Regions from separate parts of the Comamonas sp. CAH-2 genome, predicted to be linked through region 1. Evidence: riboswitches for the same ligand, from Rfam matches in the RefSeq annotation. Region 1 holds a riboswitch; the other holds the start of a gene.

Region 1 (4,462 bases):
CCAGGTAGAAATTCCAGTCAGCCTGCAGCTGCTGCGGCGTGGCCAGCCCGGTGCGCTCGCAGTAGCGGCGCATGTATTCGGCTTCGCTGGGAATGCCCAGGGCTGCAATGTCCAGGCCGCCAATGCCGCGCCCCAGGCTGGCCGGGATGTGCCAGGCCATGCAGTGGTAGCTGAAGTCGGCCAGGGGGTGGCCCAGCGTGGACAGCTCCCAGTCCAGCACGGCCACCACCTGCGGGGCATCGGCGGCGAACATGAGGTTGTCCATGCGGTAGTCGCCATGGACGATGGAGACCTTGCTGTCGTCCTTGGCGCTGGCCGGCATGTTCATCGGCAGCCAGGCCATCAGCTTGTCCATCTCGTCAATCGGCAGGGTGACCGAGGCCACATACTGCTTGCTCCAGCGGCCGATCTGGCGCTCGAAATAGTTGCCCGGTTTGCCGTAGTCGGCCAGGCCCTGGCGTGTCACATCGACTGTGTGCAGCGCGGCCATCACACGGTTCATCTCGTCATAGATCGCACCGCGCTGCTGCGGCGTCATGCCGGGCAGGGACTGGTCCCACAGCACGCGGCCGGCCTTGAACTCCATGATGTAGAAGGCGCGCCCGATGATGGACTCGTCCTCGCACAGGGCATACATGTGCGGCACGGGCACGTCGGTCCCGGCCAGCCCTTGCATGACCTTGAATTCACGCTCGATCGCATGCGCCGAGGGCAGGAGCTTGGCGACCGGGCCGGGCTTGGAGCGCATCACGTAGCTGCGCCCCGGTGTGACCAGTTTGTAGGTGGGATTGGATTGTCCGCCCTTGAACATCTCCACCGTGATCGGGCCTGCGAAGCCCGCCACCTGGGCGCTCATCCAGGCCTCCAGAGCCGACACATCGAACGCATGGGTGTCGGAAACTGGCTTGGTACCTACAAAATGGTCAAAGTTACTCATGGTTGTTTAAAGGTCAGTTTCCACAATGCGCAGCAGCGCATCGCGGTCGCGCACCACCAGACCCCCCGGTTCGATCCGGATGATGTCCTCGCGCTCCATGCCCTTGAGCTCCTGGTTCACGCGCTGGCGTGAAGCCCCGAGCAACTGGGCCAACTCTTCCTGCGCCAGCTGCAGGCCGATGCGCACTTCCTCGGCATGCGCCAGGCTGGGAATGCCATAGCTGCGCACCAGGTGCAGCAGTTGCTTGGCCAGCCGCGCGCGCAGCGGCAGCGTGTTCAGGTCCTCGACCAGGCCGTACAGCTGCCGGATGCGGCGCGCCGCCAGCCACAGCATGGCCTCGTAGAACTCGGTGTGCGTTGCCAGGATGCGCTTGAAGTCCGCCTTGGCCACGCACAGCAGCGTGGTCGCCCCGTGGGCATACGCGTCGTGCGTGCGGCGATCCCCGTCGAAGATCGAGGTATCGCCAAACCACAGCCCCGGCTCCACATAGGTCAGCGTAATCTGCTTGCCCGTGATGGACGTCGAGCTCACCCGCACGGCCCCCTTGGCACACGCAAACCATTCCTCCGGCACTTCGCCGCGGGCGCAGATCAAAGCACCGTCCTTGAATCGTTTGACGTAAGCGCATCGGAGTATGTCGTGCCGCAGCGAAGGTGAGAGGGATGAAAACCAGCGACCTGCATTGATCGCTTCACGTTCTTCGATAGTAAGAATCGGGTCGTCCATATCCTGTCGTTTCTGTGACTGAAAACCGGACCATTGTCGCGTCAGAGACCAGCCGCTTGGGGTCTGAAAGCGCCCCCTGGGCATGAACTTGTCCAGAAAGTGACAGTCTGGATCGCGCCCACCCCCAAAACAAAGGGTAAACCCTTAACTCTTTGATGCTCCACGCGTTTTCCAGCCCCAGGCTGTGCACCACACCACGGTCCATCGCAGGTTTTTCAACTCGGGCATTCCGCCCAGCAGAACCCTGCCGGCGCCACCCAGCCCGGTCTCGGTCACCGCCTGGCCGTGGCCCAGCACCGCGCCCACCGGGTGGGCCGCCACCATGCAAAAGCTGCATGTCCGCCCCAGCCGACATGCCGCTTTGCTCATTCATCCATAGCTGTCTGCGCAGGATTTACCTGCCTTCAACGCCGATTTGATGCAGTTTCAAGACGTGGACACCGCGCCCGCCAAGGCCACCGGCACCCGCTCGCCGCTGGCCAGGACCAGGCAGCTGGTGGGCCCCACCTGCAGCTTGGCGCCATGAAACACGTCCTCCCAGCACTCGGCCTGCTTGAAGTTCATGGTGTCGTTGATCAGTTTGCGCTCGGCGTTCAAGGCCTGCAGGTCAGCGGCGGTCAGCTCGATGCACGAAGGGTAGGCGTTGTCGTGCGCCTTCCAGTGCGCACGCCAGGCCTCAACCGGCGCGTCGCAGAGATTGGGCACGGCTGAAGTTCAGGGCATGTTCCGGCGCTCCTGGCCCCGCTGCGGTACGGCCGATGGGCGGGCCTGCGACCAGGGAAACCGCGGTTTCATGGGACAATCGCGCCCGCTGCATCGCACGGTGCGGCGCTCGCTGGGGGTGCCCTGCCGCAAGGCCGGGCTGAGAGAGTCCCTTTGAACCTGATTGAGATCATCCTCGCGCAGGGAAGCTGTTCATGCTGGTTGCTCGTCCGCAGGCTGTTGGCCCTTGTGGGCCGCGAGCCTGTCACGGCCCCTGCTTCGTAGGCTTACGGAGCATGTATGCATTCCTCGTCTTCCGCGCCCGCCAACCAGGCGCTGTCTCCCACCACACCGTCTGAACGGGTGTTCGCCCTGCACGACCATGCTGCGCTGTGGTTCAGCCTGGGCGTGGGCCTGCTGGTGATGCAGGTGGGCGCCTACCTGCTGCCCGCCCTGTCCACCCAGCAGGCCGTACTGGCGATCGTCTGCGGGTCGCTGCTGGGCGCCGGCCTGCTGGGCTGGATGGCCAAGATTGCCTGCGACACCGGGCTGTCCAGCGCCGCGCTGATGACCCACGTCTACGGCCGCCAGTTCGCCAAGCTGCCCATCCTGCTGAACCTGGTGCAACTGATCGGCTGGGGCACCTTCGAGCTGGTGGTGATGCGCGACGCCAGCGTGGCCATTGCACGCCAGGCCGGCGGCATGGCGGCCAGCCACTGGCCGGTGGTCATGACCCTGGTGTGGGGTGCCGTGATCGGGCTGCTGATCAGTGGCTCCATGCTCAAGCTGGTGCGCCAGCTGATTGCCCGCATTGCGCTGCCGCTGGTGGTGCTGTCGCTGCTGTGGCTGACCTGGCATTTTGTCGGCCTGGCCCTGGAACAGGGCTGGGAAGGCATCTGGCAACGCCCCGGCACCGGTGGCATGGGCTGGTTGCCCGCCATGGACCTGGTGGTGGCCATGCCCATCTCCTGGCTGCCGCTGGTGGCGGACTATGCACGCCATGGCCGCGATGGTCGCAGCGCCCTGCGCGGCACCTGGCTGGGCTTTGGACTGGCCAACGTGTGGTGCTACGGCCTGGGCGTGCTGATCACGCTGACCCTGCCCAGCGAGAACCTGGTCACCGCCCTGCTGCTGGCCCAGGGGGGCCTGATCGCCCTGACGCTGATCCTGATTGACGAGGTGGACAACGCCTATGGCGACACCTACTCCGGTGCCATGGCAGCCCACAGCATGGCACCCCGCTGGAGCCTGCGCCGCTGGGGCCTGGGGCTGACCGTGGCCTGCGTGCTGCTGGCCCTGGTGCTGCCCATGCACAGCATCGAACCCTTCCTGCTGATGCTCAGCTCGGTCTTCGTGCCCCTGTTTGGCGTGATCCTGGGCCGCCTGGCCTGGCAAGCGGCCGACCAGCGCCTGGCCCAGGCGCCGCAATGGCTGGCGCAGGCGCGCGGCGCACACTGGCCGGCCGTGCTGCTGTGGCTGGCGGGTGTGGGCTTCTACCACGGCGTGCCCCTGCTGGCCCCTGCCGCAGGCAGCGCGCTGCCAACACTGCTGGTGTGCTTTGTGCTGGCGCGACTGCTGCCGCGCGCGGCCCCGGCACAGTGACCCCAGGCCAGCCGCAATTTGGTCGGTTTGTCCAGACGGTTCATCGCCAAGCATGACCAGAAACACGACAGCGGTCACATTTCACGCATTTTTTTGTGAGTGGAATGCAAATTTCAGTGAAACTGCGCGGGCATGATGCAAATTCTTACAGGTACGGGGCACACGGCCCGCACCTGACCCCCCTTGATTCACAGGAGTTATTGCCGCGTGTTGTCACCACTTGCCCCCCACCTCTCCCGCCGCCTGCGCAGCAGCGGCCTTGCTGCCCTGCTGTTGACCGGTGTGCTTGCCGCCGCCCCTACCTTGGCCCAAGCACAAGAGTTTTTGAGCATCAAGGGCAATACCGTCAACATCCGCGCCAAGCCCACGACAAAGTCCGAGATTGCCTGGGAACTGATCAAAGGCTATCCCGTGCAGGTGATGGAGCGCCGTGACGACTGGATCAAGGTCAAGGACTTTGAAGGCCCGCTGGGCTGGGTGCACCAGCCCCTGACC
Region 2 (4,462 bases), on a different contig from region 1:
CCCCTGGACCGTGGCGGCCCGCGCCGGGGTCAATGTCTGCCTGCGCCGGGTCGAGGCCAAGGCCATCTTTGACGCCATGCGCGAGCACGGCGTCACCCACTACTGCGGCGCGCCCATCGTGCAATCCCTGCTGGTGAATGCGCCGGCCGAGCTGAAAGCGGGCATCCCTGTCGGGGTGAAGGCCATGGTGGCCGGTGCCGCGCCCCCGGCCTCGATGATCGAAGGCATGGAGGCCATGGGGTTCGACCTGACCCACGTCTATGGCCTGACCGAAACCTACGGTCCCGCCACCGTCTGCGCCAAGCATGCGCGCTGGGACCAGCTCGATATTGGCGAGCGTGCCCGCCTCAATGCCCGCCAGGGCGTGCGCTACCACCTGCAGCGCGAAGTGCGGGTCATGGACCCCGAGACCCTGCAGCCCGTGCCCCTGGATGGCGAGACCATGGGCGAGATCATGTTCCGCGGCAACATCGCCATGAAGGGCTACCTCAAGAACCCCAGCGCCACGGACGATGCCTTCCGCGGTGGCTGGTTCCACAGCGGCGATCTGGCCGTGCAGTACCCCGACGGCTACATCCAGATCAAGGACCGCAGCAAGGACATCATCATCTCCGGCGGCGAGAACATCTCCTCGATCGAGGTCGAAGACGTGCTCTACCGCCACCCTGCCGTGCTGGCGGCGGCGGTGGTGGCCAAGCCCGACCCCAAGTGGGGTGAGACACCGTGCGCCTTCCTGGAAATCAAGCCGGGCGCCCAGGTCAGCGAGGCCGACATCGTGGCCCACTGCAAGCAGCACCTGGCCGGCTACAAGGTGCCGCGCGCCGTGGTGTTTGGCGAACTGCCCAAGACCAGCACCGGCAAGATCCAGAAGTTCGAGCTGCGCAAGCAGGTCGGCTCGGCCAGTGCCATCGTGGTCTGATTTTCAGCATTGATAGTTGCCAGCGCACGCCTAGCAAGCGCTGGAGTCGGTTTTGATGCTGAAAGCCTAGGCGTTTGCCCGGTGTCCTGGGGCGACGCAGATGCGCCTATACTCACGGCTGCTCCGGGGTGTGCGAAAGCGCTGAGATGCGAACCGCTGTGAAAACAGTGGCCAGCGAACCCGACGAACTTGATCCGGTTCATACCGGCGGAAGAAGAGCGGGACCCTGAAGCAGGGCCAGGAATGGACAGGCACATGGGCTTTTGCAAGGCCAGGCAGGTGCCCACCATCCCTAGGCACAGCAAACCCCAGGCGCCTCGCGCACTGGGGTTTTGTCTTTTGGGGATGGAACACCGGGCGTGTCAGCCTTGGTCGGAATCGGTCGATTCCGGTGGCGTCGGTCAGGCATTGTGGGAGCAATGCCAGGGCTGGAGCCAGGTGCAGGCGAAGGTGGATGGCGCCAGCCATCTCCCACGCCATCAGAGCGGCCCAGCACTCCACGGAGCGTTTGATGAACTTCACACGCTTTTTGGAGACTGCGATGAACGCCCCCGATGCCATCTTTACGCCCGCCGCCGGCAATGCCCCCGATGCCGCCCGTTTCGCCGATCTGCTGGCCCAGTCGCGCCAGCCATTTCCGGCATCCACCAAAAGCTACCTGAGCGGGGCCATCCACCCCGATCTGCGCGTGCCGGTGCGCGACATCGCGCTGACCAATGGTGAGCAGGTCAGCGTCTATGACACCTCGGGCCCCTACACCGACCCCACCGCCTCCATCGACGTGCGCCAGGGCCTGGCCAGTGTGCGCGGTGCCTGGATCGAAGCGCGCGGTGACAGCGAGTTCTATGTCGGCCGCCAGCGCGTGGCGCTGGACGACGGCGGCAAGCGTGGCGAGGAAGACGCGCGCGTGGCGCTGCTGCGCGCCGAGGCCGCCGCGCTGCAGCGCCAGCCGCGCCGCGCCAAATCCGGCCAGAACGTGACCCAGATGCACTACGCCAAGCGCGGCATCATCACGCCCGAGATGGAATACGTGGCCCTGCGCGAGAACGGCCGCCGTGAATGGATGGCGCAGTACCAGCAGGACGCGGCCCGCGAACTGCGCCTGGCCGGCAACAGCTTGGGCGCCGCCATCCCCAAGATCATAACGCCCGAATTCGTGCGCGACGAAGTGGCGCGCGGCCGCGCCATCATCCCAGCCAACATCAACCACCCCGAGATCGAGCCCATGGCCATCGGGCGCAACTTCAAGGTCAAGATCAACGCCAACATCGGCAATTCGGCCGTGACCTCGAGCATCGAGGAAGAGGTCGAAAAGCTGGTCTGGGCCATCCGCTGGGGGGCCGACAACGTGATGGACCTGTCCACCGGCAAGAACATCCACACCACGCGCGACTGGATCGTGCGCAACTCGCCCGTGCCGATTGGCACCGTGCCCATCTACCAGGCGTTGGAGAAGGTCGGTGGCATTGCCGAAGACCTGACCTGGGAAATCTTCCGCGACACCCTGGTCGAGCAGGCCGAGCAGGGCGTGGACTACTTCACCATCCACGCCGGCGTGCGCCTGGCCTACATCCACCTGACGGCCCAGCGCCGCACCGGCATCGTCTCGCGTGGCGGCTCCATCATGGCCAAGTGGTGCATGGCCCACCACCGCGAAAGCTTCCTGTACGAGCACTTCGAAGACATTTGCGACATCATGAAGCAGTACGACGTGTCCTTCAGCCTGGGTGACGGCCTGCGCCCAGGCTGCGCCTCGGACGCCAACGACGAAGCCCAGTTCGCCGAACTCAAGACCCTGGGCGAGCTGACGCAAGTGGCCTGGAAGCACGACGTGCAGACCATGATCGAAGGCCCCGGCCACGTGCCCATGCACATGATCCAGGCCAACATGACCGAGCAGCTCAAGCACTGCCACGAGGCGCCGTTCTACACCCTGGGGCCGCTGACCATCGACATCGCCCCCGGCTACGACCACATCGCGTCGGCCATCGGCGCGGCCATGATCGGCTGGTTCGGCACGGCCATGCTGTGCTACGTCACGCCCAAGGAGCACCTGGGCCTGCCCGACCGCGACGACGTGAAGCAAGGCATCATCGCGTACAAGATTGCGGCCCACGCTGCCGATGTGGCCAAGGGCCATCCGGGTGCGCGTTCGCGCGACGATGCCCTGTCGCAAGCGCGTTTCGACTTCCGCTGGGAAGACCAGTTCAACCTGGGCCTGGACCCCGACACGGCGCGCGCCTTCCATGACGAAACCCTGCCTAAGGACAGCGCCAAGGTCGCCCACTTCTGCAGCATGTGCGGGCCCAAGTTCTGCTCCATGAAGATCACCCAGGAGGTGCGCGACTTTGCCAAGCAGCAGGGCGTGGCCGAAGAGCAGGGGATTGCCGCCGGCATGCAGGCCAAGGCCGAGGAGTTCAACCGCACGGGCGGGGAGTTCTACATTCCCATCGCCAGCGACACCACGGCGCGTTGAGTGCCCAATAGGCTTTCAGCGCTTGTCTGGTAAGCGCTGATAGCTATGAAAAACAAAGCGCCCCTGGGCCGCGGAATGCCCACGCTGGCGCAGGGGCGTGGCCGTGAGGTGGTGGGCGGTATTCAGGCACACGGCCTGGGGGCTTTGATTATTATTTTTTGCTCATCCGCTGCAGGCATGGCGGCGAAAGATTAAATAAGTTTAATAAATCATTGGAAATCGATGCGCAAACTGGCGCTGGATGATTATTTTTTAATTTTGAAAATGAAGCGTGGTTAATGCAGTGTGCGCTAGGTGGTATTACGTAAAAAAATCGCCATTTCTGCCATGAAGATACGCCTCCTCGATGCAATGGAGGTGTGATGTTAGCTAGAGATTTACGGGATATTCTGGCCGGCCTGTTTGTGGCCGCGGTCGGATTATTTTTTGCCATCGCTGGAAGCGGCTACGCCATGGGTTCCGCCGCGCGCATGGGGCCCGGGTATATGCCGGTGATCCTGGGCTGGGTGCTGTTTGCCCTGGGGGTGTTGATCGTGTTGCCCGCCTGGTTCCGCCAAGGCGACCGCATCGTCGTGCACTGGGACAGCCTAGCGGCCTCGTTGGGGGCACTGGTGGTATTTGCCTTTTTGCTGAATACCCTGGGCGTATTTTTCAGCACCATGATTGCCGTATTGGTGGCCAGCCTGCCCAAACCCATGCACATGGGCATGCGCCTGGTGATTGCCGGCATCATCGCCGTGATTACCGTCCTGATTTTCATCGTCGGTCTGAATATGAAGATTTCCATGTTTCCTGAATTCTGATTATCACCATGGAACTATTTAATAATCTGTTGATGGGGCTGCAGGTGGCTTCCGATCCCACCATCCTGTGGTATTGCTTCCTGGGGGTGTTTCTCGGCACGGCCGTGGGCGTCCTGCCAGGTATCGGTGCCCTGGCGGCCATCTCGCTGCTGCTGCCCATGACCTACCACATGTCGCCCACCGCGGCGATCGTGATGCTGGCCGGCGTGTACTACGGGGCGCAGTACGGCGGATCGACGGCCTCGATCCTGATGAATTTGCCTG

The links. Region 1 has a riboswitch for thiamine pyrophosphate ahead of FYM52_RS05795 (cytosine permease). Riboswitches for the same ligand answer to the same signal wherever they lie in the genome.
Region 2: linked by a shared signal. The riboswitch ahead of thiC (phosphomethylpyrimidine synthase ThiC) and the one ahead of FYM52_RS05795 (cytosine permease) in region 1 are both predicted to bind thiamine pyrophosphate.

Annotation. Positions count from the first base shown of each region.
Region 1 is NZ_VSWF01000005.1:137,857-142,318, reverse strand. Features, by position in the region: gene FYM52_RS05810 (phosphotransferase) at 1-937, opposite strand, end outside; gene FYM52_RS05805 (Crp/Fnr family transcriptional regulator) at 944-1,663, opposite strand; gene FYM52_RS05800 (hypothetical protein) at 2,090-2,368, opposite strand; TPP riboswitch at 2,491-2,589, shown strand; gene FYM52_RS05795 (cytosine permease) at 2,666-3,967, shown strand; gene FYM52_RS05790 (SH3 domain-containing protein) at 4,271-4,462, shown strand, end outside.
Region 2 is NZ_VSWF01000036.1:13,494-17,955, reverse strand. Features, by position in the region: gene FYM52_RS15595 (acyl-CoA synthetase) at 1-919, shown strand, start outside; TPP riboswitch at 1,034-1,152, shown strand; gene thiC (phosphomethylpyrimidine synthase ThiC) at 1,461-3,395, shown strand; gene FYM52_RS15585 (hypothetical protein) at 3,441-3,590, shown strand; gene FYM52_RS15580 (tripartite tricarboxylate transporter TctB family protein) at 3,758-4,198, shown strand; gene FYM52_RS15575 (tripartite tricarboxylate transporter permease) at 4,207-4,462, shown strand, end outside.